Regions from separate parts of the Undibacterium sp. Tian12W genome, predicted to be linked through region 2. Evidence: predicted binding sites of a transcription regulator. Region 2 holds the regulator's gene; each other region holds the start of a gene.
What was found. The regulator LexA, encoded in region 2, represses DNA repair genes until DNA is damaged. The targets are predictions, from matches to a motif close to ACTGTATNNNNATACAGT.
Positions count from the first base shown of each region.

Region 1: a site for LexA is predicted at 2,508-2,525, ahead of recA (recombinase RecA). Genes of this name have one in related genera too.
Region 3: a site for LexA is predicted at 2,845-2,862, ahead of imuA (translesion DNA synthesis-associated protein ImuA). Genes of this name have one in related genera too.

Region 1 covers NZ_JBMPPK010000015.1:162,508-166,997, reverse strand. The annotation lists gene ACO0LI_RS19760 (hypothetical protein) at 244-513, opposite strand; gene recX (recombination regulator RecX) at 810-1,268, opposite strand; gene recA (recombinase RecA) at 1,396-2,439, opposite strand; gene ACO0LI_RS19745 (hypothetical protein) at 2,855-3,589, opposite strand; gene ACO0LI_RS19740 (AbiV family abortive infection protein) at 3,766-4,479, opposite strand.
Region 2 covers NZ_JBMPPK010000014.1:41,782-46,271, forward strand. The annotation lists gene lon (endopeptidase La) at 1-228, shown strand, start outside; gene ACO0LI_RS18285 (hypothetical protein) at 432-938, shown strand; gene ACO0LI_RS18290 (hypothetical protein) at 957-1,397, shown strand; gene lexA (transcriptional repressor LexA) at 1,874-2,530, opposite strand; gene rpsF (30S ribosomal protein S6) at 2,796-3,164, shown strand; gene priB (primosomal replication protein N) at 3,193-3,492, shown strand; gene rpsR (30S ribosomal protein S18) at 3,502-3,786, shown strand; gene rplI (50S ribosomal protein L9) at 3,813-4,265, shown strand; gene ACO0LI_RS18320 (replicative DNA helicase) at 4,434-4,490, shown strand, end outside.
Region 3 covers NZ_JBMPPK010000035.1:5,619-10,108, forward strand. The annotation lists gene istA (IS21 family transposase) at 1-1,460, opposite strand, end outside; gene ACO0LI_RS28855 (helix-turn-helix domain-containing protein) at 1,725-2,096, opposite strand; gene imuA (translesion DNA synthesis-associated protein ImuA) at 2,903-3,649, shown strand; gene ACO0LI_RS28865 (Y-family DNA polymerase) at 3,582-4,490, shown strand, end outside.

The DNA.
Region 1 (4,490 bases), on a different contig from region 2:
CCCAATACCTGTTATTTCAAAGTTCAGGCCGAAGTTTTACTTTGCAGGTAAGGAACGGGTTCATCAGGATGCTTTTATCAGTTTCTTATCAGCCCTGTAGATTAATGCGGAGTCTCGCCAGATTAAGCCCCATCAACCCACCACTGGGCGTTTATAAACGTATACGTAGTTTCGGTGTCAAGTACCGGACTGATAAAAGCAAAGTTTTCGCAGATCGAATTGAACTCACCAAGTTGCGGCTTATCAACCCAATGTCTGTGCTTCAATCAATGCCAGGGCTTCAATTAATGTCCCGGCTTCAATAATAAGAATATTCTCCACTTCGTCATTCCTGCGCAGGCTCACTGCTGTCCGGAATAATGTCCTTGACAAACAATAACGAGTAAATTCCCTCCCTTTCAAGGGGAGGGTTAGGGTGGGGATGGGTTTCAGTCGATTGGCTGTAAATGATTTTGCTACAGAAACCCATCCCCATCCCAACCTTCCCCTTGAAGGGGAAGGAGCTTCAAGCATGATCGCTGACAAAAATTATTCAATTGCAGAATTAAGTCTTCGACGTAGAAGAATCGCCGAGACGCTGTTCGTACTTGACTCTCCGAATGAGTCAAGATAATTATTCCGGACAGCAGTGTGCGCAGGCAGGAATCCATCTTGTTACCACCCTTAGAGCTAAATCTGTCGGGGTCTTATTCAGGATTTTTAAGTTTATACAAATAATTGATCCGCAATCAAGATGAACAAACGCCGCTGGACCCCAGTCTAGGCTGGGGCGACATTATTGACATTGTGAGCATATTGAATTGTGAGTACTATTCATCATCCTCATCCCGCGGCGCTCGCATCGCCGCCTGCGTCGCCCTGCCGGAAAACCCCCTCTGCTGCAAAAACGCCGCCTGTTTCATCTTCTCCTGATGATCTTGCGGCGCATGTCGAAATTTCCTGTGCAAGACCTGAACAGCCCGCTCTACCTCAGACTCTTTTAAATCTTCTTTAACGTTTTCTATATCCTGCGCATCCAGGCCGTGGCTTTGCAGCTCCGCCAAAATGCGGTTATTGCCAAACCTCGCCTGCCGCCGGTTAACCAAAGATTCAGAAAACCGCTCGCCAGATAAATACTTGGCCGCCTCCAAAAAATCCAGCACGGCAGCCACGTCATCACCCTCTTCCGCATAGCGTGCCAGCTTGCGTTCCAGTTCCATGCGGCTATGTTCACGCATGGATAAATAACGCAGGGCACGGGCTTTCAGGCTAATGGTAGGTTTCTTCATACTTTAAAAGCGAAAATGCCGGTTGGTAGCTACCAACCGGCATGATACAAAACTATAGTGCTGACAGCGCTGCAGCTCAGTGTTACAACTTAGCGCTAAAACTTAGGCTTCAGCTTAGTGAATCAACTTACTCAGCCGTTGCCGCCGACGGCATCAACAAAGGCACGCCCAGATGCAAGCGCACTTTGTTTTCAATTTCAAATGACAGTTCAGGACGCTCTTTCAGATAAGTACGTGCATTGTCCTTACCCTGGCCGATACGCTCACCGTTATAGCTATACCAGGCACCGGCTTTTTCTATGATCTTGGCATCGGCTGCCAGATCCAGAATCTCACCTTCGCGTGAAGTACCTTCGCCATACATGATATCAAAGTGCGCTTCCTTAAATGGTGGCGCCACCTTGTTCTTGACTACCTTGACCTTGGTTTCATTACCCACCACTTCATCACCCGACTTGATGGAGCCAGTGCGGCGGATATCCAGACGTACGGAAGCATAAAACTTCAGCGCATTACCACCTGTTGTCGTTTCTGGGCTACCAAACATGACGCCAATTTTCATACGGATCTGATTAATAAAGATCACCAGCGTATTAGTACGTTTGATACTGCCAGTCAGCTTACGTAAAGCCTGGGACATCAGACGTGCTTGCAGACCAGGCAAAGAATCACCCATGTCGCCTTCAATCTCGGCACGTGGCGTCAAGGCTGCTACCGAGTCAATAACCACCAGATCAACACTACCTGAGCGCACCAGCGCATCGGTAATTTCCAGTGCTTGCTCACCTGTATCAGGCTGGGAAATCAGTAAATCAGACAGATTCACACCGAGTTTTTGAGCGTAGCCTACGTCCAAAGCATGTTCAGCATCGATAAATGCACAAGTACCGCCCAGCTTTTGCATTTCAGCAATTGCCTGCAGCGTCAATGTGGTTTTACCAGAGGATTCAGGGCCATAAATCTCAACTACGCGACCACGTGGCAAGCCACCGACGCCCAGCGCGATATCCAGGCCCAGGGAGCCAGTAGAAACAACCTGCACCTCTTCCACCACTTCACCATCGGCCATACGCATGACCGAACCTTTACCAAACTGCTTTTCTATCTGTGCCAGCGCTGCTGCAAGTGCCTTTGCTTTTTCTGAGGCATTTTCTGGTTTCTTATCGTCCATACATTCTTTCATTCAATAAGCGGCGGGTGGAAAAAGGAATACAGGCTTAATTTCCTGCGATTTGCAGTACTGTATAAAAAAACAGTGATTTATGCAAGCGACTTTTTGCATTGATTTCTGAATGGGGGATTTTACAGTCAAGCATTAGTAGCAAATTAACATTTGTTACTTGATTGTAATTTCGACAGAAGGAGAATTAGTACAAGAAAACTCATTGTCGATTTTCATTTAACTTTGAACTTTTCTCATTTAACTTTGAATTTTGCCTCATCTGGCACATTGTGCTGTATTAGGGGGATGGACAAAAATCGGGCAAAGTTAATCTCGGCTGGTTTCCTCTTTGTAGCTGGCCGCTGGTGCTGCCCTTCGAATCGGAAGCTAGTAAAGTGCGGCACGGCTAGTAAAGTGCGGCACGTTATACACTGACGTTACACAGAAAATCTAGAAAAGGTTTGCAATGTGTCACTGAAATGCCATATACAAGACCTTGCTCTTCATCCCCTTTGCACACCAACGCTACAATTCGTTTTTTCATGTCGACAATAGGCGCGCCGCTGCAGCCTTTAAATTCGCTATGTCCAGGATGTTCAACAGGCAATTTGAAGACATGCATTTCGTTTTCGGTGCGGAGGTATTTCAAACCGGGGAAAATAACCATGTCAGTGCAAAAAATATTTGAACCAAGATGTGCTGGATTTACTTCGCCCGCAAAAGCGTAAACATCTTCGACGTTCGGTAAGGTCGAAAGGTCTGATCGAAATACATGACGCAGACGCCTTTTACCTGAAGCGACTAGGGATCGATATTGATAAAACGACTTTAGACTCGATGGGAGTTCGGCATAACAGAAATCGAGTAAGCCAGTGACTTCAGTTCCGTGGTTTGCTTCGCCAGCGTATACAAAAGAACGCGGCCGCCAGGTTTCTTGGCCCGGGCCGATTTTCGGATCATGTCCAATATCCATGACCCAATCAGATTCGTCATTATTTACTACATGGGCTACTGAAAGTAAAAACCTTCGCCCAGCATATTCGACGATAGCAGCAGAGCCAAACCCTATCGGGAACGCGTTTGCGTCGTAGCGGCGAAGTGGTTGGCTTGTTATGACCACCCAGTTGAGCCAATTCGTGATTGCTGGAGTGATGATCATGGAGATTTACTCAGGATTATTGAGAGAATGAGAAATCACGCTATTTTAGGCCGGTTTGACCAGCGTGCGGGGTAGGCTGCCAGTGGCGTCTTCTTCAAACAGAGCTCCAGGCCTTGATTGTGTGACCAAGCACCAAGGAATCTTGAGCACAGACGCTGCTGACATAAATTTTGCAATTAGGGGGTCTGTGCATTCAAATGCGCGAATCTATTGTTGCGAGACCTTATTCTAGATTTATACGGCCACTCAAAAATGAATTGGTTCGCTTTCCACAAAATGACTTCATCAAGATCAGCTATACCGAAATTTCCAGAATTCACCGTTATGGATTTATGAATATATATAAATTCGGCGTTCACCCACGAAATCATTCTTTTTGCATCAATTAACTTGATCGACTTTGGTGTTGAAATTCGACTGTTAACATCAATGATTTTGCTTCCTCTCCCTAACCCAACGTACACCGCGCTTTGCTTCTTTCGCTCTAGTTGACCAGATTTTATGAATTTGACCAACTCCGGTGTAAATTCGAACAAATCATAGCTAATGAAAGCGAATTGTTTCTCGCTGTGTAGATATAACAGTTTCAACCAACTCTGTTCAAATTCAGCGTCAGGAAATCCATCATTGGTTACCGAGGAATAATAATAGTGATCAACCCATTTTGCTTTCGCGAATTCTTCCAGTGCCAATACAGAGATTTGATAAGCAGAAGGATATGAACCAGCTTCAAAAAGTAACACGGCATCCTTGTGTAAACGAAGTGCGTTGATAAGCGCCTCTTTGGCCAGTCGTTTCCATTTATAAACAGAAAGAGTGTTTTGTTTTATCGTCTTAACCTTTGCCATCGCCGTCCCTGAAAAAACTTCTACACTAGCTTGTACATTCATGACAGAATAAT
Region 2 (4,490 bases):
ATCAAGACAGTATTGATACCTGAGGAAAATGCCAAGGATCTGGCTGAGATCCCGGACAATGTCAAAAACAAACTGGAAATCATCCCGGTACGCTGGATAGACAAGGTCCTGGAAATTGCACTGGAAACCCAGCCTGTTCCTTTGGTTGACGAACCAGTCCCTGTGGCTGCCGCAGCAACACCGGCAACGCCAGAAACACCAGCGGATACGACTGTGGTAAAGCACTAAGTTAGTCAGCATTTGTTGGTGCTTGCCAGCCAAGTGCTGGCAACAAAAAAATGAAATCGCCCGATTTTTGAATCGGGCGATTTTTTTTGCAGGCAGTTTTATGTCGTTGCGCAATTGCGGTAATGTTAAATTGTTGTCAACACGGGTTCAATTTAATCTATGATTCATTCTCTTTATTTTTAGATTGGAAATGGTCTGGTTCTATGACTACTTTGGCGCAACTTGATAAACACGCGAGCAAATGGTTCCACGACGCGATGCGGCGGCGCGGGTTTGCCGTAGAAAAGAAATTTACTTTTTGGCGTAAGCGCGGGCCTTTATTTGATATGTTTGTCGCAAGAATAAGTTCAGGCGGATTTCTTGATATCAATGTAACGATCTGGTCGCCTTGGGTAAATCATCCAAATGGTGAACTTGGAGAGTTCCCACCCGACTATATATTGATTGGTGGCCGCCTCTCTGAGGATTTTCCCAAAAATATGTTTAGCGACCCAATGTTTTCTGTCGAAAATGAGGAAGATATTGAACAAGTTTTAAGATCTGTATTGGAATTAATTGATAAATACGCTCTACCCTGGTTTCCGACAGTTCGTTCATATGAAACGTATGTGGCCTACGTTGGGAAGCGTGGCTATCATCCGACTCCCGAACGGATAGAAATGGTAAAAGCCGGAATTGCACGAGGCTTCCAGCAAGAGCCATATATTTGATTTTTTACCAGGTGAAATATGTCTGTCGATATTTTTGTGATTCTAGAAAAAGAGAAAATGCCTATCCCCAAGCGATGGGCGCAAGCAATTGCGGATGCAGAGTTTGATCTGCAAATTGACACGGATTTTGATGTTGAAGAATTTTCCGGGTTTTTGCCCTGCATATACAAGGGTGAAGAAACTGGGTTCGAATATTTTTTCGAAGAGTTGGAAGACGATTTTTTGGACGAAGATGCGACACCGCAGCTTAAGGGTAGAGATTATCTGGTGACCTTTTCGACGCACAGTGATTTAACTGAACTGATAGCGTCGACTATTGCGTCAGCAGTCTTGTGTTCAATGTCCAACGGATTAATTCTGAATGATGAGGATGGACTACCCTTCATCAAGTCGCAAGATGCGATTGCCTATGGCAAGAAAGCAGAGGCTGAATTGATATTGGATTTGGATGGAGAATAGCTGACAGTATCCGGATAAATCAACTCAGGTCCTATGCAAGTAAGAATGCCTGTTTTTCTGTAAAAGTACGCTAGAAATGTTGCGATCAATATCGCTTACATGATCAACATCAATATCTCGGCAAGTATAGAGTCAGCGAAACTATAAGGCATCAATCATAAAGAGTGACGTAAAAGAGTTCATTAGTTATGTTATCGCGATGCGCGCTCGAAATGCTTTTAGCAGTATGAATAGTCTCGTCTTGCAAGGCGAGACTATTGGGTGGGCGTGGAGTAGTGTTTCGCGAACTTTTTGCTTCTGATCTTTGCGCTGCCCCAAGTAAATTCTGTTGGGGGTTGGCTGAGATTATGTCAACTCGCAAATTCAGCACGTGAACTGTTGATAGCAGGTGCATCCTTTGGCGCCACTATCAAAAAAGTTTGGGGACGAGCCGGGCGTGATCCGGATGAGAGGGGAGGATCACGCCCGGGCTGACCTCAAACCCAGTTGCGCATTAGGCCGACAGCCAGGCCTTCCAGCGCGAAATCTTCTTCCGTATCACCAATCTTGATCACAGGATAATCCGGGTTTTCTGGCATCAGCTCGATCAAACTGCCAGTTTTTTTATAGCGTTTGACGGTAACATCATCACCGAGGCGGGCAACAACGATCTGGCCATTGCGGGCACTGTCTGCCTTTTTGACTGCCAGCAAGTCGCCATCAAGTATGCCAGCGTCACGCATGGACATGCCACGTACCTTCAGTAAAAAATCTGGTTTGGCAGAGAACAGGGCAGGATCTACGTGGTAAGTCGATTCTATATGTTCACTTGCCAGTATCGGCGAGCCGGCAGCAACCCGGCCAACCAGTGGCAGGGCTAGTTGCAGCAGGGCAGGATGGGGCAAGGCCAGTTGCTTGCCTGTGATATGGCTGGACAACTCTGACTCCAGCAGGCGTATGCCGCGTGAAGTGCCTGCCGCAATTTCTATAACGCCTTTGCGTGCCAGTGCTTGCAAATGTTCTTCTGCCGCATTGGTGGAGCGAAACCCCAGTTCTGTCGCAATCTCGGCGCGGGTAGGAGGAAAGCCCGTGTTTTGAATGGCGTCTTTGATCAGGTTCAGGATTTGTTCCTGGCGGGAAGTGAGTTTGAGCATGGCGTTTTCTAGTGTTAAGGTGCTGTATATACAAGCAGTCTGTATTTTTATACAGTAAAGCTGAATATGCAAGTCAAAATGACCGCAATTACTGAGAAATGTGAAAAAAATACCTCACTTACCTTCGGGAATTGGCAGATAAATAGCCTAAGTCACTGATCTAATTGATCAATATGAAAAACTGGGTTATTATTGTCGGCTTTCCTCTTCCCGCACTCGTCTTGACGCCGAGGCGGGCTATTTTTATTGTCCACAAGGAGAATATATGCGTCATTATGAAATCGTATTTATCGTACATCCAGATCAGAGCGAGCAAGTTCCTGCAATGATCGAGCGCTACAAGGCAAGTGTTGTAGCCCGTGGTGGTCAAATCCACCGCGTTGAAGACTGGGGTCGTCGTCAATTGGCTTACATGATTCAAAAATTGGCAAAAGCACACTATGTTTGCTTGAACATCGAATGCGATGCTGAAACTCTGCTCGAGTTGGAAACAGCATTCAAATTCAATGATGCTGTCTTGCGTCACCTGACAGTCAAATTGAAAAAAGCAGAAACAACACCTTCTCCTATGATGAAAGCTGTTCAGAAAGAAGATGCTGCAAAAGCGCAACGTGTTGAAGCGCCTGCTGCTTAATAATTGACAAAGGTCGCGTAAAAAAATAGTGAATCAGCTGAAGCTCGTAGCCCGGATTGTGGAAAAAAGCGCATTGCGCTACACCCCGGCCGGTATCCCGATAGCTTCTGCTACCTTGATGCATAGTTCAGAGGCTCGTGAGGCGAACACAGTTCGGCAGGTCGAGTTTGAAATTTCTGCGATGGCTGCTGGTGAAATATCCCAGCGTTTTACAGAAATTGCCTTGGAACAGCCCATGGAATTCACCGGTTTTTTAGCGCGCAAAAATCGCAATAGCAAAAGTCTCGTTTTTCACATCACTGAATTCGAGACACATTTACTAGATTAGGAGCCAAAAATGGCATTCGGTAAAAAATTCGACAAAAGCAAATTGAAGCAAAAGCGTCAACAACAAAACCCTTTGTTCAAACGCAAAAAATTCTGCCGCTTCACAGCAGCACATGTAGAAAAAGTTGACTACAAAGACATCGACACACTGAAAGATTTCGTGCAAGAAAACGGCAAAATCATGCCAGCACGTTTGACCGGTACAAAAGCGCTGTATCAACGTCAAGTTGACACTGCAATCAAACGTGCACGTTACCTCGCGTTGCTGCCATACACTGATTTGCACACAGCGTAATTGACGACAAGGTAAAGGAGAAAAATATGCAAGTTATTCTGTTGGATAAAGTCGTTAATCTCGGCAATCTGGGTGATGTAGTTCGCGTTAAAGACGGCTATGCACGTAACTTTTTGATTCCACAACGTATGGCTCGTCGTGCTACGACAGCTGCAGTTGCTGAATTCGAAGCAAAACGCGCTGAACTGGAAAAAGCAGCAGCAGCCAAATTGGCAGCAGCTCAAGCTCAAGGCGAAAAACTGTCCGGTCTGACCGTACAAATCACACAAAAATCTGGTGTAGATGGCCGTTTGTTTGGTTCCGTCACTAATGCTGATATCGCTGAAGCCCTGACTAAACAAGGTTTCGCAGTAGAAAAAGCACAAGTACGTTTGCCACAAGGTCCGTTGAAGATCGCTGGCGAGCACAGTGTTTCCGTTGCTTTGCATACTGACGTTGTTGTTGACGTTAATGTTGCAGTAGTAGGCGAACACGCTTAATTTGCTGTCTTGGCAAATTCAAAAAAAAGCCGGGTTTTCCCGGCTTTTTTTATGTCGATGGCTGAATTTTGGGCTATTTGGCTATTTGTCACAAACTTGTCACAAACTGGTTCATTTCTCCATGCTGGGACGTTCTGATAGTCTGATTTAACGGTTATAATGCGCGCCATGAAAGCTGGTTCTGATCCTCAACTTGATGCCTTGCGTGTCCCCCCTCATTCCATA
Region 3 (4,490 bases), on a different contig from region 2:
GGTGGCTGCACAAATTTTTCCTCTTGAGATTCCAAGTGAGGCAGTGGTAAAGACTCCGTGCCACTTTGCAATATTGATTTTACGGATTTGAGAGTCAAAACTTTTATTGCACATGCCCGTCGGCATGCCATCTCGATTCTGTCCAATTCGAATTTATTTTTTAGATTAATTAACCCTACGCAAGATTTTTGCCCAGCATATGGCTCACCACGATCCACAAGATGATATTGGACAAATTTGGCGGCAAACTGGCCAACTTTTTTCGCCCAATCTCTTATAGTTTCTGGAGTCCACATTTGAAAATATACATGCTGCGACGGCATATGTTCCGTAAGGGTAGTTTTTTCGCCGACGACATCGCTTATTTTTTGATTTGCTACTCGCTTCCCATTAAATAAAATTTCGATTACATCGGAAAGAATTCGCAGCTCGATTTTTTGCCTTATAAGAGTGTATGGAACGCTGTAGTAGTGGCCAAGATGCTCAATATGATAATCAGGGCCTACAATTACTTTCCGAATCTGTGAATATTCAAAATCCTGAACTGGCAGAGGACCTAAAGCAGGTCTGTCGATTTCCTCATACCGCGTTCGGCGGCATCCTGGAATTTTTTTAAATGGTCGATTATTTAAATCTTCCAACAATTTTTTAATTTCAATATTTAAGTCTGCGATTGAGAAAAAAATTTGATATCTCAGTCGAAGTAAAATCCAACGCTGTACAAGAAGCACGGCTCCTTCTACTTTTGGTTTATCTTTTGGACGACGAACCCGTGCGGGGATTATTGCCACTCTAAAATGTTCAGCAAATTGCTGATAGTTGATTTGAATCTTCGGTTCATAAAGATCCGGTTTGCTTACCGCTGATTTCAAATTGTCGGGTACGATTATTTTAGGGACACCTGCAAAATATTTTAAAGCGTTTACATTGGCCTTGATCCAATGTGGAATTGTCTGACTAGGGAACGCTTCGCAATAAGTAAGATTGGACGCCCCGAGAACTGCAACGAAAAGCTCTGCGCTCTCACTTTCCCCTGTTTCGGGATTCACTATTTTGGGACGTTTTCCAGAAAAATCCACAAACATCTTCTCGCCAGCTTTGTGAATTTGGCGCATCGATATTTTTAAGGTGTTTCGGAATTGACGATAATGGTGGCAAAATTGACTGTATTTATACCCATTTTCCTCGCGCAACCTATATTCTTCCCATAGAAGATACAGCGTCATATTTTCACGCTGCATTTCTGCATGAATCTCTAACATGTTTGGTAGCGGGCGAGCAATGTTCCGATTTTTTGCTTTTCGCTCGGACAAGAGCTTCTGTTCCAATTGGGCGTCATCAAGCATCATTATTTCAGCCCAATTTAACTCAGCACGTTTTGCAGCGCGAACTAAATTTCCTACTGTGTTATGGGAAACTCCAAAAATTTTTCCAACGGTCCGGTTCGACATGCATTGCACCAGACTTAGCCGCAATATCTCTCTTTTTTCTCTCAATTTCTTGCCTTTACTTTATTCTGGGCGAGCCTAAACAACGATCCTAAAAAGGATCTTTTTCATTTGATATTTATTGGGAGGAACGCGAGCGAACCCAATCGCCGCTTGACAAGCGTCGATTGTAGTCGTAGAGTACAGTCATCAGCTGCCCAGTTGATGACGTAGTACTTCGCGGCCCACTTAGGTGGGCCGTTTGCTTTCCACCTTCTTTTTATCGTTTTATATTCATCAGTTTTCCTTTATTTGATATTTTTTGCAGATTGACTCGATTTGTAAAAAATCTTCATCTTGTAAAGATAAGATTGTTTGAACAAATAAATGGGCAGTCGAATACCCTGCAGTGCACAATCCTTCTGGCAGTTGAAGTACGCGCTGCGAAGTTTGAGCTGCGAAAATTAGCGATGCAGCGAGGTTCGGCGTTAAGTTAAGGGCTTCAGATAATTTCTTTAATAGTGCGCTGTTGCTAGGGCTTGATGTACCATTTTCTATGCGCGATAGATAGGACTCACTAACACCAATAAGGCTGGCAAAAGCCCTCTGTGAATAGTTCATTTTGACGCGATGTTGACGTAGAAATTTTCCAAGCGGGGTTTCTTGCATTTAATTCTCTGAGCTTCAAACAGATTTGCCACTTTATACAATTTCATCCTTTCTTGCAAGTAGTAAAATACTGAACGAAAACAAAGACTTACGAATTTAATTGAATCGATTTTTTAATTTTTTTTTCTTTCGAAATGCATCAAAAATCACTTTTTTTCGGGCAAATTATTTAAATATTTTCTTTTCACTTGAGAAAAAAATAAAAATAAATGTTTAACTCAGTCGTATAAGGAAGGTCACCATAAAAAGACCTGCTCCATCAGGTAGCAGGTCTTTTCTTAACTTGCTGATCTGCACTATATCAACTCGCAAAATTGAGTAGTTAGAACGACTCCCAATCTGGAGTACTAGAAAGGACTAGTTTTGCAAGTGCAGGTTGCGCAATATTGCGCTCGACTAATTTTAGACGTACGTTGACCTTGGCATTACTAGTGCCAGAGGTACTGAGCTCAGCACACGGTTTTCACTATTTTGTGCTGCATAATGGATATGCTGATTGAGACTCGCTTTACCCTCTCTCCAATTTCTTACAAGTACCGGCAGCATCTTCGCCATGATTTAATGAATCCAACAATAGCTCGTTCTTTTTTCATTTAATGTAAATAAAACTAGATATTTAAATAATTATTAAATCGTTGCAAAAATGATCCGTTAACTTGGCATAGCGGAAAATCTCCCCGCCACCATCTCCCATTTCCAAGAAATCAACAACGGAAATGAAGATGACATTTAATTTTTTTGTGCATATACTGTACATTCATTCAGTATTTAGCCGACCAAAAAATTATTTTCCCAGCAACAAAATCATGATTGCCCAGTCTCCCACATCGCCCAATCTGTCGAGCGTCCTCGGTAGCATGCCGCACGCCATCTGGCGGGCCAGCGAGATGGCTGTCTATAAAGCATCGACGCTTTCCTCTGGTTTCAAAGACCTGGATGCAGAGTTACCCAATGAAGGCTGGCCACGGTCATCGTTGATCGAGCTGTTAGTCCAGCAAGCAGGTATCGGGGAAATGCAGCTCTTGAAGCCTGCCCTGGCAACGATCGCCAGGTCACAGCGCATCGCCTTGATCCAGCCGCCCCATGCCCCCAATGGCCTGACGTGCGAGAGCTGGAATTTGCCCGCCGAACGGCTCATGTGGCTTAAAGCCAAAACAACCGCCGATGCCTTGTGGACTACCGAGCAAATTTTGAAGAACGGTAGCTGTGGTGCAGTACTGCTCTGGCAAACGAATATTCGCGCTGAGGCCTTGCGGCGATTGAACCTGGCAGCACAGACGACCGACACTTATTTCTTTCTCATGCGTCCAGTGTCAGCGCAAAGAGATACTTCACCGGCACCACTTCGTTTAGCCCTCCGACCGGCGCGAGCGGGTGTCAATGTGGAAATCGTCAAGCGGCAAGGACCACATTCAGAACTTATCCATTTCATTAACCTGCCTGACATGCCTGTCAGTCGCCACACCAACTCAACGGAACACGATCATGCGCATGTGGATCAGCCTGCACTTGCGATACCTACCGCTGGAAGCGCTACGTCCCTCCTGGTCTGAGCCTGGCCCCTATGTATTAATGGAACAAGACCGTGTCCTTACCGCAACCCGAGAGGCGGCAGCTGCCGGAGTGCGGCCTGCAATGCGGCGCAGCGGTGTTGCTGCAGTCGTACCCGACGCGGTCATGATAGATCGTGACATCCACAAAGAAGACATTGCCTTTAACACCATCGCGATGGCGCTTTTGCGGTTCACTCCCGAAGTCACCTACGCTGATGATTACTGTGTCCTCATGGACGTTACTGCCAGTCTGAGTCTGTTCCGTGGCCCACGGGCTATTTGCAGGCAGATCAAGAAATGCGTGCGTATGCTGGGATTTACCGCCACCATGGGCACCGCTCCAACCGCCATGGGCGCATGGCTGCTCTCCAGGGTGCCGTTCAGCAAGAAATATAAACAGGTCAGGCGTACCGTCCAAACAGGCACCATGGAACGCTTGCTGGAATGCTTGCCTGTTTTGCTTCTGCCATCAGCACATGACCATTTTGAATGGTTGCAAGGCATAGGATGTGACACCATTGGTCAGCTACGCAAGCTGCCGAGAGCAGGATTGCAGAGGCGTACCAACAAGCTCTTGCTTGAGGCCATAGACAAAGCCTTTGGCATGGCACCAGAGTTATTTGAATGGATCAAGACACCCTTGACCTTTGCGGCACGCATGGAGACGCATGATCGTATCGAGCATGCAGAGGCATTGTTGTTTGGTTCTGAGCGCCTTTTATTGCAACTGGTCGGCTGGCTAGTGTCAGTGCAAAAGGCTGTTTCCTGTTTTGTTCTCTTTCTGGAACATGAGCGTGGCCGTGCAGCCATCGCGCCATCCGTTCTCGAAATCAGTCTGGCC